2 regions of the Enterococcus spodopteracolus genome follow, and region 1 is predicted to be linked to the other one. Evidence: a T-box and tRNA genes for the amino acid it is inferred to sense, from the RefSeq annotation. Region 1 holds a T-box; the other holds one or more tRNA genes.
The links. The T-box of region 1 lies ahead of leuS (leucine--tRNA ligase). A T-box ahead of a tRNA ligase gene usually reads a tRNA of that ligase, here a tRNA-Leu.
Positions count from the first base shown of each region.

Region 2: it has a tRNA-Leu gene. The T-box ahead of leuS (leucine--tRNA ligase) is inferred to sense a tRNA for this amino acid. The anticodon was not compared.

Region 1 covers NZ_JARJHD010000013.1:5,766-13,441, reverse strand. Annotated here, with positions in the region: gene P3R27_RS11885 (hypothetical protein) at 1-1,854, opposite strand, end outside; gene leuS (leucine--tRNA ligase) at 2,404-4,818, opposite strand; T-box leader at 4,909-5,121, opposite strand; gene P3R27_RS11875 (LysM peptidoglycan-binding domain-containing protein) at 5,192-7,207, opposite strand; gene P3R27_RS11870 (phosphatase PAP2 family protein) at 7,573-7,676, shown strand, end outside.
Region 2 covers NZ_JARJHD010000005.1:150,198-157,873, reverse strand. Annotated here, with positions in the region: gene P3R27_RS08695 (SHOCT domain-containing protein) at 64-702, opposite strand; tRNA gene P3R27_RS08690 (tRNA-Leu) at 1,038-1,121, opposite strand; gene P3R27_RS08685 (hypothetical protein) at 1,238-1,399, shown strand; gene P3R27_RS08680 (pyridoxal phosphate-dependent aminotransferase) at 1,533-2,750, shown strand; gene P3R27_RS08675 (hypothetical protein) at 2,891-3,028, opposite strand; gene P3R27_RS08670 (helix-turn-helix domain-containing protein) at 3,183-4,019, shown strand; gene nagA (N-acetylglucosamine-6-phosphate deacetylase) at 4,094-5,242, shown strand; gene P3R27_RS08660 (MerR family transcriptional regulator) at 5,340-6,116, opposite strand; gene P3R27_RS08655 (HAD-IC family P-type ATPase) at 6,288-7,676, shown strand, end outside.

The sequences.
Region 1 (7,676 bases):
CGTCGTATTATCTAGTGGGTCTTCAGTAAAGAACTGCAATAACTCTTCCCTTGTCAATTCATTACTTCTTCGTGCTTGAAAATCAACAGGTGTCGTAACGACATTTCCTGTTGGTCCTTCGTTGTCTAGTTTAAATTTGACTTCTTGTAAATTTGATTGATTTCCTTGCTCATCTTCTAAACGAATATAACCTGTCTGAATAGCATCTGATGGTTTTAAATTTTGTAGGTTTATCACTGTGCCATTATCGTCAACGAGTTGAATGATGATATTTTTTGGTAAGGTCCAGTTATCATCAAGATCATCATTCAAAAACTGCATGAGCTCTGTTCGTGAAGGAATCTCTGTTGTCACTTCAGAAAGATCGATCGTTTCTGTTTTTACCGTTCCTGTTGGGGCTAATGTATCGACAATATTGATTTTTATTGATGAAACATAGCCATTATTTGATGATTCATCCGTAATGGTAAATCCATCTTCAAAAACTGTACCAGGTCTTAACTCAGATAAGTTCTGTTTATAACTCACCTTTATATTTTCTGGATATGACCAATTATCACTAAGCGTATTGATTGCAGATCGGAACTCTTCTTGAGTGAAATCACGATGTCGATTCGCTTGGATGGATGTCCACGCCGTTTTTGCTGTTCCAATAGGAGCTTCTGTATCTACAACTGTCACGTTTGTCCAAAATTGCAGAGGGTCTGCGGATGAATTTTTATCATGAAGATACACTGGTATTTTATCCTTGTAACCAGGATACCAGCCATTTCCAATACTAATCGTGGAATAACCCCAACTACCTGTACTTGGTAATGTATGAAACCAGCTTTTGATGATCGCTTCAGGGAGATTCTGATTTCTCGTAGCCTGAACTGTCACATTTTCATAAACATCAGCTGAAGCAACTGGATTGATGGTCAAGCGTCCAATTGTTTCCCCTGTATAATTGAGCTCCTTCACTTTCCTAGGTGTAGCAATATTTTCATACTGCGTTGCGACAACCGTTGAACCTAGCACGACATTTCCACGAATATCTAATGATATCGCTGTATTTCCTGTTTGTTTTCGTGTAACTGTGAAATTGATGCTTGCGGTATAGTTAGAATTCTTTGTCACTGTTGCAGAAACCTCAACAGCCGAATTACTTGATACTATATTGCCCAAATTATAAGTATTTTGGTGAGTTGAATGATTGCCATAGTACATCTGCGTGTAAAATTCGTCTGGCATTCCTGCAGGACTGTCTGTCGCAATTGACGAAATCCATCCATTACTGCCATTCGTTCTTTCAACTAAAGAATGTGTCGGTACAGTGACTGCGAATGTTGTGGATGAACCTGCAGCTGTATTTAAATCGATTGTTCGATTAATGGCATTTTGTAAGATATTTTCTAGATATGAGCTTCTACCGTGATTAGTTAACTGTCTGACATTTTCTGTAGATAAATTCAATCGTCCCAAATAGGCAGATAAAAGACTTTCATCAAGTGGTGGGACTTCTTGTGTTGCTACTGTTTCTACTGTCTCCAATATCTCCTCTGCCACTTCTTCTTGTGATTCAGGAATGTTCGGTACTTCTGGTAGTTCTTCGTGAATCATTTGTTCTTGTTCTTCGACCACTTCAGTGGTCGTTTCAGACGAGTAGCTTTCTGGTTGCTCTTCGTGAATCATTTGTTCTTGTTCTTCGACCACTTCGGTGGTCGCTTCAGACAAGTGGCTTTCTGGTTGCTCTTGTGTAATCTCTGCACTAGTTGTCGGTTCATTTTCTATGGCCATTACTACTGAAGGCAGCAACACATGTTGAAACAATAGAAATGACGCAGCGATAATTCTTATTTTTTTTGCTTTCAAAGCTTCTCTCCTCTCTCTTATTTTTTGACAATACATTTCGTCATCGATCTTTTATGGATAAAAAGAGCGTTATAAATAATCGTCTAAAACAATCTACTTGATCGTCAGTTCTCTGCAAAGTACACCTGTAAATAAAAGATATGTAGTTAGCTCAGGTCCCTTCACAAAAGCAAGATCATGTATATGAAATCGATCATCCACTCCTCTCTACAAAGTAAAAAATATATATGTCCTATAGATATTATCTATAATTTCCAAATACTAATAAAATCTTTTTTTACCATTAGCAAGGTAAAAAAATACTCCACACATTAACTCTAATTGATAACTATTGTTTTCCGACTTTATATTTTACTTATTTTCACTAGATTGCTTACTATTTCTTGAACAAAAGGAGTTAACTAGATAGAGTAAAAATGAGCGAGCATCACTGATAATAATATTTCCCTCAAAAAGAAATTTATAAAAAACCACATTCTCATGAAATCTAAATGATTTTCATGCGAATGTGGCATCTCATTTTTATACTTTTTTATTAATGCTTACTTATTAATTTGCGACGATGTTGACTAATTTATTGGGAACCACGATCACTTTTCTGATTGTTTTTCCTTCTAATTGTTCTTTGATACTATCATCGTCCATCGCTGTTTTTTCTAGTTCTTCTTTTGATAAGTCACGTGCAACACTGGCTTTTGCACGAACTTTTCCATTGATTTGGAAGACGACTTCTACTTCATCTTCAATCAAAGCAGCTTCATCATAAGTTGGCCATGGTGCATAAGAAAGATCTTGTTCATTGCCTAAGATCGCCCATAGCTCTTCCCCAATATGAGGAGCGATTGGTGCTAGCAATTGAACGAAGCCTTCGATATATTCATAAGGTAAGGCATCGACTTTATATGCTTCATTGACAAAGACCATCAATTGAGAAATCGCTGTATTGAAATGTAGATTTTCGTAATCTTCTGTGACTTTTTTAACTGTTTGGTGATATACTTTGTCAAGTTTACCGTCATTCAGTGTCGTGATCCGATCACGCATTTTATTGTTTTCGTCCACGATCAAGCGCCAAACACGATCTAAGAATTTACGGCTACCTTCTAATCCATTTTCACTCCAAGCAATCGATGCGTCTAATGGGCCCATGAACATTTCGTAGAGACGTAACGTATCCGCACCATATGCTTCTACGACATCGTCAGGATTGACGACATTGCCACGAGATTTAGACATTTTTTCGTTGTTTTCTCCAAGGATCATTCCTTGATTGAACAATTTTTCAAAAGGCTCTTTTGTTGGTACCACGCCAATATCGTAAAGAAATTTATGCCAGAAGCGAGCATACAATAGGTGAAGTACCGCATGTTCTGCCCCACCGATATAAATATCTACTGGTAACCATCGTTCTAGTTTTTCATAGTTAGCTAATTCTTTTTTATTATGTGGATCGATATAGCGTAGGTAATACCATGAGCTTCCTGCCCATTGTGGCATCGTATTCGTTTCACGACGGCCTTTTTTACCTGTTTTAGGATCAACGACATTGACCCACTCGTCAATGTTTGCTAATGGTGACTCCCCTGTGCCACTTGGTTGGATATTGCTTGTTTTTGGTAAACGTAGTGGTAATTCTTCTTCTGCTACTGTTGTCACTGTGCCGTCTTCCCAATGGATGATTGGGATTGGTTCTCCCCAATAACGTTGACGAGAAAATAACCAATCACGCAAGCGATAGCTGACTTCTTTTTTCCCAACGCCATGTTCTTCCAACCATTGATTCATCGCATCGATGGCTTCTTTTTTATTCAATCCGTTCAAGAAATCAGAATTGATATGCGCACCATCTTCTGTGTAGGCAGCTGTTGAAGTATCGCCACCTTCGATGACTGGTAAGATTTCTAGATCAAACGCTTGTGCAAACTCGTAATCACGTTCATCATGTGCCGGTACTGCCATGATCGCACCTGTGCCATAAGAAGCTAACACATAATCAGCGATCCAGATAGGGATTTCCTTACCATTTACTGGGTTGATCGCATACGCCCCTGTAAATACGCCGGTTTTTTCTTTAGCAAGATCTGTTCGTTTAAGATCTGATTTTTTCGCTGTCTCTGCGATATACGCTTCGACTGCTTCTTTTTGTTCTGGAGTTGTGATCTCACGAACTAAGTCTAGCTCTGGTGCTAGCACAGAGTAGGTTGCCCCAAATAACGTATCTGGACGTGTGGTAAAGACCGTATATTCTTTGTCTGTGCCAGCCACTTTAAACGTGATATTTGCTCCGACTGAACGACCGATCCAGTTACGTTGCATTTCTTTGATGCTTTCGGGCCAATCCACAAGCTCGAGGTCATCGATCAAACGATCTGCATAAGCGGTGATTTTCAGCATCCATTGACGCATTGGTTTGCGGATGACATCATAGCCACCACGTTCACTTTTGCCGTCGATCACTTCTTCGTTTGAGATCACTGTACCTAGTTCAGGTACCCAGTTCACTGCTACTTCTGCTTCATAGGCTAACCCTTTTTCATATAATTTAGTAAAGATCCATTGTGTCCATTTGTAGTACTCGGGGTCTGTTGTGTTGACTTCACGATTCCAATCGTAACTAAAACCAAGTGAATTGATTTGGCGACGGAAGGTTTCAATATTTTTTTGCGTAAATTCTGCAGGGTCATTCCCTGTATCCAATGCGTATTGTTCTGCTGGTAGTCCAAATGCATCCCACCCCATTGGATGTAACACGTTGAAACCTTGACTACGTTTGAAACGTGCTAAGATATCTGTTGCAGTATAGCCTTCTGGATGCCCAACATGTAGACCTTGTCCTGATGGATATGGAAACATATCCAACGCATAGAATTTTGGTTTGTCTGGTTCATCATGCGTATTGAAGGTGTTATTTTTTGCCCAATATTTTTGCCATTTTTTTTCAATTTCTTTGTGATTATAGCTCATCTTGAACCCCCTATTTTGATGTAATGATCTGTTTTTCTTTTAGCATCTGGCCTTGAAAAACAAAAAAATCCTATAAAAAGATTGCTCTTTTTATAGGACGTAATCTACGTGGTACCACCTAATTTTGCCTTACTAAACAAGGCCTTGAACGTTGTAACGGTCGTCACCGCCTCTGCTTACTGGGAGAACTGTTCAGCAGGTGCAACTCAAAGGCGAGTTCAAAAGCGTCCGTACACATTTTCACCAACCATGTGCTCTCTAAAACTTTCGACTTTTTACTACTTCCTTTTCAAACGTTGATCAACTAAATTTTTAGTAGCTTCATAGTAACAAATATTATTGAATCAATCAACTATTATTTCAGTCAGATCGATTATTTTGCAACGATCAAACTTTGCCCTGGGTAGATAAAGTTATTTTTGATGTTGTTCCACTCGATCAATTGCGCCATTGAGATGCCATGGCTATCAGCTACACCCCAAACGGATTCACCTGCTTTGACCGTGTAACGTTTGCCATCATTAGACGTAGGTGCTGCTGTTGTATTTCCTTTTTTCACGACCACTTTTTGGCCTGGATAAATGAAATTATTTTTGATATTGTTCCATTCAATCAGTTGATCCATCGTGATGCCGTGTTTATCAGCTACACCCCAAACAGATTCACCTGCTTTGACCGTATAGATCGTATCACCAGACGTTGATGTGTTCGTTGCTGCTGACGTATTCGGTGTGCTTGGCGCAGCTGCCGGCGTTGTTGTCGGTGTAGATGTTGGTGCTGCTGTACTACCACCTTTTACGATCAGTTTTTGACCTGGATAGATGAAGTTATTTTTGATATTGTTCCATTCAATCAATTGGTTCATCGAGATCCCATTTTTATTTGCGACGCTCCACACCGATTCACCTGCTTTGACCGTGTAGGTGCCTGATCCTTGACTTGCTGTGTTTGAAGTCGTTGGATTATTCGTCGTTGTTGAAGGTGCTGGACTCGTTGATGCAGTGCTTGATGCGCCACCATTTGAAACAACCAACTGTTGTCCTGGGTAAATAAAGTTGTTCTTGATGTTGTTCCATTGGATCAACTGGGCCATTGAGATACCGTGGGCATGAGACACACCCCAGACAGAATCACCTGCTTTGACCGTATATTTTGCACCAGAAACTGAAGCACCTGTACTTGGTGTTGATGGTGTTGTGCTTGGTGTCGATGGTGTATTTACAGAAGCAGACCCACCATTAGAAACGATCAAGCTTTGTCCTGGATAAACAAAATTATTCTTGATATTATTCCATTGGATCAATTGTGCCATTGAGATGCCGTGGGCATTCGAGATACCCCAAACAGAGTCACCTGCTTTGACTGTATAACGCGTACCGGACGAATTGTTTGTTGTTGTTCCAGCAGAACTGCTACCTGCAGAAGCTGTATTGTTTCCTGAATTTGTTGTTGAAGATCCGCCAGCTGTACCACCTTTGATCGTCAATTTTTGTCCTGGATAAACAAAATTATTTTTAATATTATTCCATTCAATCAATTGTGCCATTGAGATGCCATGAGCATTTGAGATGCCCCAAACAGAATCACCAGATTTTACTGTGTACGTCGTTGAACCAGTAGTCGTACTTCCACCAGTATTTCCTGTATTCGTGCTTCCTGTATTTGTACTTCCTGTGTTACCTGTATTAATCGTATTGCCGCCAGTAGTCGCACCACCGCCTGCATTTCCAGTTGCTGGTGTGTCATATTTAGTCAAGCCATACGTCATGATAAGATTGTTTAATTTTGTCGCATAACTTGGGTCCGTCGCATAGCGTCCTGTCAAATGGGCAGTAGCATCCGTATAAGAACGAGTATTACTCTTCCAAGCACCTGCATAGTAGTAGCCATTACCAAATGAAGTATTTCTAAGTACATAGGCATTGTCACTAAAAGACTCTGCGAAAGAAGGATATTGACGGAAAGGTTCTTTTTTCGTCACCCATTGGTTGTTCAAGAATTCAAGCGTGTCCATATAAACAGTTTGTCCTTGGTAGCTTCCTTTGATCCCAAATAAGTTATGATAAGGTGCACGTGATAATGTACTGCCACCCCAACCACTTTCGACAACTGCTTGAGCGATCATTACTGAAGCATACAAATCGTTCGCGTTTGCGATCGGTTGTGCAAATGTGGCAATTTCTGTGATAAATGCAGCGGTATTGATCCGAGAGTTCATTTGGATCGGTGTTTCATCCGCATTGACAGCGACTGATTGTAATACTGGTGCTACAGCTGAACAGCCCACCATTGCGGTTCCGACGATTGCCGCACTTCGCTTTACTTTACGGTAACGCTTTGCTTGTTCCAGACGTCTGCGTTCTTTTCGTCCTACTAATTCCTTTTGCATATACTATCCCCCATATTTAATTACTTTTATCTAGCCTTATCAATAATTATAACTTCTCTTAATATTTATTAAAAGTTATTTAAGACTATTACGTTGTTTTGTAATCTTTATGTAATCTTTCGTAATTTTTTGATTTGACGCTTTTGTTAACCCTTTAATCAAACGATTCCGAGTTATTAAATTATATATGACCACCTATTTTTTTAATTAAATATGTCGGGTATATTACTTGAGGGTTGCTATTACATTACAACTTGCATAACAATATATTTTTATTCATTGCTCCAAGTGAACAGGAATAGAAAACTCTTGTTTTTCGTTCTTATAATAAATGCTATAATGATTGGGCATGAAGGAGGAGTTAAATGAAAAATAAAAGAATCTTCCAAATCTCAGCCGCAAGTTGCTTCTTGCTTTTTCTAGCGTTGAGTCTACTTGTCTTATTTCGTGTGGATCTATTGTCTAGTTT
Region 2 (7,676 bases), on a different contig from region 1:
ACGTTCTTTTTGTAAAGCGAACAGAAGGTAAAGAAAAAAGCCTGTTGAACAGGCTCAAAGTTATTAACCTAACAATTCCTTTTTCTTTTCATCAAATTCTTCTTGAGTGATTATTCCGTCGTCAAGAAGGCCTTTGAATTTTCGTAACTCATCGGCATCGCTTCCAGAGGGAAAGGACTCTTTAGTATTTGAAGAAATGATTTGATCTAGTTTAGCTGCTATGTTGTTATAATCTTCCAATGTAGACTTTGTTAAGAAACTGTCTGTTTTAGATTCTGAAATAATAAGCATGTAGTTTTGAGAACGGTTTTCGGTAAGGTGAAGAATAAAACCTAATCGCTTAATAGTATCGAATTCTTTTCCACCAGTCCCAGCTCCAACAACAGCACCAACAGGACCAGCTATAACTCCACCAACTATTGCACGAGTAATGCCGTGATGTTTTTTTATTTTTCCACCTTCAAATATAGGAGTGTAGCTAATTAGTTCATCGTAATTGTATACAGCTTGTGATCTGTTCATTGTAAGAGATTTCTTTATAAAAATTTTACCATGTTTATCATCGAAATACATGTCGCCAACGTTGTAGTCACTATGGTTCTTAAAGTATTCTAGTATTTTTTCGTTTTCAGCTTTGCGATTTTCTTTTTCACGTTTCGCCTTTTCTTTATCTGCCTTGCTGCTAAACAAACCCATATCCATTCCTCTTTTCAATAATTTTATAAATTCATTGTATCAGAAATTAAATTTAGAACCTATCGGTATTGAATAATTTCATTTTTTATAAATAGTTCCAAAAATGATATTCATCTTAAATCAACTATTGTCAAGTGGAAAAAAGGGCAAGGAGTGTAAAAGGTTATACAATCATATTATGGAGATAACATACATAGAAAAAGCTAATTTACTACAGGTTCTATACCCTTATAGGATGTTGGATTATTGATATAAACAATGCATATCATATAACAGTAGAAGAAAGTTCTGAGGAAATAAAAAAGTTCGCAAAGTTCGGACACTTTACGAACATAATTATATGCAGATGATGGGACTCGAACCCACACGAGCTTGCGCTCACATGACCCTCAATCATGCTTGTCTGCCAGTTCCAACACATCTGCTTTACAAGCCTACTATAGAATAGTGGCATGTCTGCCGTTCCATCACGTCTGCAAGAAACAACACTTTAATCATAGCGAGTAACGAAATAGATGTCAAGATAAGAAAGAGGAAAATCATGAATAAATATGATGGGGAATTTTCAATTTTAGGAATGGTAGCAGGCATTATCATTGGATCTGCATTCGGACAATTGCCCATGGGGATATTCCTAGGTGTGATCATCGGGATCGCTATGGATTGGGCAGCAAATCTTTGGAATGATCGGCATGAGAAATAAAAGCAAAAAAGTTGATTTTCATCTAGGATTTTTTTAAAACGGTGGCAAAATCCAGATGAATGGAGTATGATATGGAAATAAATGAGTATAATCAGAAATTTCTAACTTTTTTGAAACGAGGGATTGGATCACTATGAGAGAATTTGAAAAATCCAACAAATTAGAAGGCGTAAGTTACGATGTCCGCGGACCGGTTCTTGAAGAAGCCGAACGAATGCAAGAAGAGGGCATCAGTATATTAAAATTAAATACGGGAAATCCAGCACCATTTGGATTTGAGGCCCCAAATGAAGTGATCCGTGATTTGATCATGAATGCCAGAGATTCAGAAGGCTATTCGGATTCAAAAGGGATTTTTTCTGCACGAAAAGCGATTGAACAGTATTGTCAATTGAAAAAATTTCCAAATGTGACGATCAATGATATCTATACTGGTAATGGGGTCAGTGAGCTGATCACGATGTGTATGCAAGGGCTGTTGGACAATGGCGATGAAGTATTAGTGCCAATGCCAGATTATCCTTTATGGACAGCTTCTGTTTCTTTGGCTGGGGGAAAACCAGTTCATTATGTATGCGATGAACAAGCCGAATGGTATCCAGATATTGAGGATATCAAATCTAAAGTTACCAGTCGGACAAAGGCAATCGTGATCATCAATCCTAATAATCCAACAGGAGCTTTATATCCGAAAGAGTTATTAGAAGAAATCGTGAAAATCGCACGAGAACATCAATTGATCATTTATTCAGACGAAATCTATGATCGTTTAGTGATGGACGGCTTAGAGCATATCCCGATTGCGACTTTAGCACCTGATTTATTCGTTGTCACATTGAATGGCCTATCTAAATCACATCGTGTGGCGGGATTCCGTGTCGGCTGGATGGTGTTGAGTGGTGACAAATCAAATGTAAAAGGCTATATTGAAGGGTTGAATATGCTTTCCTCTATGCGTCTTTGTTCAAACGTCCTGTCACAACAAATCATCCAAACTGCCTTAGGGGGCTACCAAAGTGTGGATGAATTGCTATTGCCAGGTGGACGGATCTATGAACAAAGAGAATACATCTATAATGCAATCAATGATATTCCTGGATTATCAGCAGTTAAGCCGAAAGCAGCTTTTTATATCTTTCCCAAAATCGATACGAAACGCTTCAATATTACCAATGATGAGCAGTTCGTATTAGATTTTCTGCACGAGCATAAGATTTTACTTGTTCACGGAGGTGGTTTTAACTGGCCTGATCCAGACCACTTCAGAATCGTTTACTTACCAAAATTAGACGATCTAAAAGTAACGGCGAAAAAAATGCGTGAATTCCTGACAACCTATCAACAAAGATAGGAACTGTCATATTTTGGCTGTGGTGCATATTAAGTAGGTAGCTTTAAGCGTAAGCGAGTAACTGATGGGACAAATCAAGATTTTATGAAGTAAGTGAATCACTATAAAAATTGGAATCAACGATTCTTATGGGCGTTTGCTTACTTCACTAAATCAACCGTTTTTGTCTGGGGTTTATTCCCATTTAACACCTGCGAATAACCAGTTTCGAGTAATAGCCAACGAGTAGTAAAAACGATGTGATTGGCAACTTTTTTATAAAGTAAATACGACTTCATTTAAAAGCCGTCTCGATACCGAGGCGTTTTTTTTAATGTCAATTTTTGAAAAATGATTCATTGCTATTGGACTTTTCTTGAAGTTTACAAAGTAGTCAAGTACAATACATGTAGTCATGCGAATACGCATATTTTTTTTGAGAGGGGGATACTTATGGAAGCATTAGTCGATTCCTTTGGTACGATCATCAAAGAAATCCGAAAAGAACAAAAAATGACTCAACAAATGCTTTCACAAGGCATTTGTTCTCAAAGTGTGCTGAGTAGAATCGAAAATAACGAAGAGTTACCAAATGTATTAGTGATGGCTCAGATCTGTCACAGGCTTGGTGTAACGATCGATTATGTAATGAACTTATCCAAGGACAAGATTCGAGCAGCAACTAGACAGTTTGATCTTCTGGATCTATACTTTTTAAAAAGAGATTATCGTAAATTAGAACAAGAACTAAAATCAGCGAAGGTGACAGAGAATCTCTATTCAGCTGAGGATTTTCAACGGTATTATTATTATTTAGGTGTTTGTGAATTTACATTAAGGAAAAACCTAGTAAAGGCACTTAGTTACTTGAAAGAAGCATTGACTTACTCCAGCCAAAAAGATCGGACACATGTCTGTGATATCGAGATTCAATTGATCAGCTGTATTGGTAAAGTCTATGGGGTTGCAGGGAGAAGTACAGAAGCAAGATATTATTTAAGTCGTAGTGTCCAACTCTTGCATGATACGATCAACGAGCACAACAAAAGCGAATTGACGCAGATTTTTTATAATTATGGTAGTTTTCTATTTCATCAAGGAGAACGCCAAGCAGCTCTTGAACAAGTGAATCAAGGGATTCGTTGGGCACAAGAAAAAAATAGTTATTATTATTTAAATGATTTATTTATTCTAAAAAGTTTGATTTACAAACAGCAAAATGAACTATCAAAAGCATTGTTTTATGAAGAATTAGCTCAAGCAGTAAAAAAGATTGCTAAAAGTATATAAATGGTGTAGACCATTCTTGACTTCTTTCGTAAATAAGAGTAATTTAAAGGTAGATCATCAAAGGAGAGAATAGAATGAGAACTTATATCTATGCTGACAAATTCTTTTTAGCATCTGGTGTGAAAAACACTGGATATCTTGAAATCACTGATGGGCTTTTTGGCGAATATCTTTCAGAAAAACCAGCTGGTGAAGTAACGATCATTGATCAAAGCGGTAAATGGATTGCCCCTGGACTTGTAGACACACATATTCATGGATTTATGAATCACGACGTTATGGATAATGACGCAGAAGGAATCAAAGCTATGTCAGAAGGCTTGTTATCTTGTGGGGTAACTGCCTTTTTACCTACAACATTAACCTCTAGTAAAGAACGTCTAAGAGATGTGGCAGAGACGATTGGAAAAATGTACCATGAAGTTCCTGGGGCTAAAATCAAAGGGATCTATTTTGAAGGACCATTCTTTACAGAAGAGCATAAAGGTGCGCAAAACCCAAGTTATTTTGGCGACCCCGATTTGGCAGTCTTTAATGAATGGCAAGAAGCTTCAGGCGGATTGATCAAAAAAATCGCATTAGCACCAGAACGCGCAGGTGTAGAAGAATTTGTAAAACAAGTGACAGATGAAGGCGTTGTAGTTGCTTTAGGTCATAGTAATGCAACGATCAATGAAGCACAAGCAGCTGTTGAAGCAGGTGCAAGCGTGTTTGTTCATGCGTTTAACGGGATGCGCGGCTTGAACCATCGTGAGCCAGGTATGGTCGGCGCATTATTATCATTGGATCACGTATTTTCTGAGTTAATTTGTGACGGTCACCATGTCCATCCAAATGCAGCACAGATCCTGATGGAAAAAGCAGGACATGAACATGTGGCTCTGATCACGGATTGCATGATGGCGGGTGGGATGCCTGATGGTAACTACAATTTAGGTGAGTTCCCGGTAGTCGTAAAAGATGGAACGGCTCGCTTAGAATCTGGAAATCTAGCTGGAAGTATCCTAAGATTAAAAGAAGCAATCAAAAATGTCGTAGATTGGGGCTTAGCTACACCAGAACAAGCAATCATGATGGCTACGTACGTTCCTGCAGTTAGCTGTAAAATCGACGATACATGTGGAAAGATTGCTAAAGGAAGAGATGCTGATTTCATCGTCTTGAATCCTGACATGACCTTAGATGCCACTTATTTAGATGGTATTGAACGTTATCATGCGTAAAAAAGAATAAATGAACAGCCAAAAGGAAGAAGCAACTCTTAGCTTTACTCTCTTTTGGCTGTTTTTTTGTGGTGTTTTTTAGATAAATAGTTGGTTACTAGATCAATACTTCTAAGCGTGTAATAAATTCATTCTGGTCATTGGTTTCATGGAAATCTACAAGATAGAGTTCATAAAATGGACTTTTTAATTCTAGTTGATGTGTTTGTGCATATTTTTTCAATTTTTGAATGCCTGTGACTTGTTGCTCATAGGCTCCTTGGTAAGTGTAGGTCAAGTATTTCCCGGATGGTAACGTGGACACCTCATTGATCAAAGAGGCAGTTTCTGGATAAAAATAAAAGACTTGATAGGCAAAAGGATCTGACTCTTCATGTAAGATACTTCCAAATAAATTTTGATTGTTGGCACTGAGGTGTTTCTCATATTTTTTATGCAGCTGCTTCAATGCGTAATCAACATCATCGCTAGTCGTCATTTCATCGTGTTTGATTACTTGACGTAACTGATGTTCCATCATGATCGGTTGATTGAATGGAGTATCTTCTACTTCATAGATTAACTGTAAGCGATCATCTAATAAGGAAATTTTTTCTTTTGATTCTGCAATCAAACGATGCAAAGAATCAATTTCAAATCGTAAAAGTTCTTTTGTTCGATCGATATTTTTATTATTCAGATATTCGACGATCTCAGGTAAAGAGACATCAAAATATCGCAGATCGCGAATCGTATTTAGTTGTTCTAATTCTTTGTACGAATAATTTCGATAACCGTTATCGTCATAATCTGGTTGGATCAAACCGATTTTTTCATAGTAACGTAAAGTATGTGGGGTAATATCATATAATTTTGCTAATTCATTGATTTTCAATCGATTCACTTCCGTTTGATTTTATTTATAGTTTATATCTGTCCCTCATTTTACTATTAGTTGATTCAAAAAAGCGAGTATTTTTAAATTATTTACACTAAACCCTTGACCTTAGAGTTACTCTAACCTGTAATCTGATTATAGATTAGTCAGTGTTGGAGGATAAAAAGTATGGAATGGTATAATAAGTCAACGGAAGAAACAATCAAACAAGTTCAAGTCACAGAATATATCACAGAGAGTGATCGGCTGGAACGTCAACAAAAATATGGAAAAAATAAAATGGAAGAAAAAGATCAAACACCAGAATGGCAAAAATTCTTATCTTATTTCCATGATGCGTTGATGTACATCTTATTAGGTGCAGCGATATTGAAAGTAGCAACTGGTGCATTGATGGAAGGTGGCATGATCTTTTTAGTTGTTTTTCTAAATGCGATGATCGGGTACTTCCAAGAACGAAAAGCAGCTTCTTCTTTAGATAGTATCAAAGGATTATTGAGTGATAAAGCAGTGATTTTAGAGGATGGAAAAAAAAGAGAAATCGATCCAGCAGACTTGGTCGTCGGGGATCAAGTAGTCTTGACTGCTGGAGATATCGTACCAGCAGATGTTCGGATCATCGAATCTTTCAATTTACAAGTGGATGAGGCGATTTTAACAGGAGAAACACATTCTGTCAGTAAAACGGTTGAGAGCTTACCTGAAAATACAGAATTAGCTGAACAAATAAATATGGCTTTTTCGGGCACAAAAGTTGAATCTGGCAATGGATTAGGTGTAGTTGTTGAAGTAGGTTCGAATACTCAAATCGGTAAAATCAGTCATTCTTTATCAACTGTTGAAGAACAAGAAACCCCATTATTGAAGAAAATCAAGGAAATGAATACAGGTATATTCAAAGGAATCAGTGCGTTGATTTTATTGCTTGCTCTTGTTTCGTATTTTTATTATGGCATGACATGGGGCTATATTGTTACGGCGATCATTGCTTTGATCGTTTCTTCGATTCCAGAAGGCCTGCCGTCGATTTTAACGATCATTTTGTCGATTGGCGTGAATCGAATGGCAAAGAAGAATGCCATCGTAAAAACATTGCCTACAGTAGAAACTTTAGGTGCGATGACGGTCATTTGTTCAGATAAGACAGGGACATTGACAAAAAATGAAATGTCTTTAGTTCAAATAGCGACATTAAATGATTGGCATACGCCTGAATCATTTGCACAAGCAGCACCTACAAAAGTCGAAGAATATTTGTTACAAGCAATGCATAATTGTCAAGAAACACAATTAGCAGATGGGGAGTGTCCTGAAACAGGAAATGCAACAGAACTTGCGTTATTACGTTATACAAATACGCAACAGGCAATGATCCATTCACCTATTGCCAAAATTCCTTTTGATTCAGCGTATAAATACATGGGGACTGTTCATGAGATCAATGGGAAGCATATCTTGTTCGTAAAAGGTGCACCGGATGTATTGATCGGAAAAGCGGGACAACAAATGGATGCTAGAGGTATGAGCCAATCGATCGATAAAAAACGTTGGCATAAG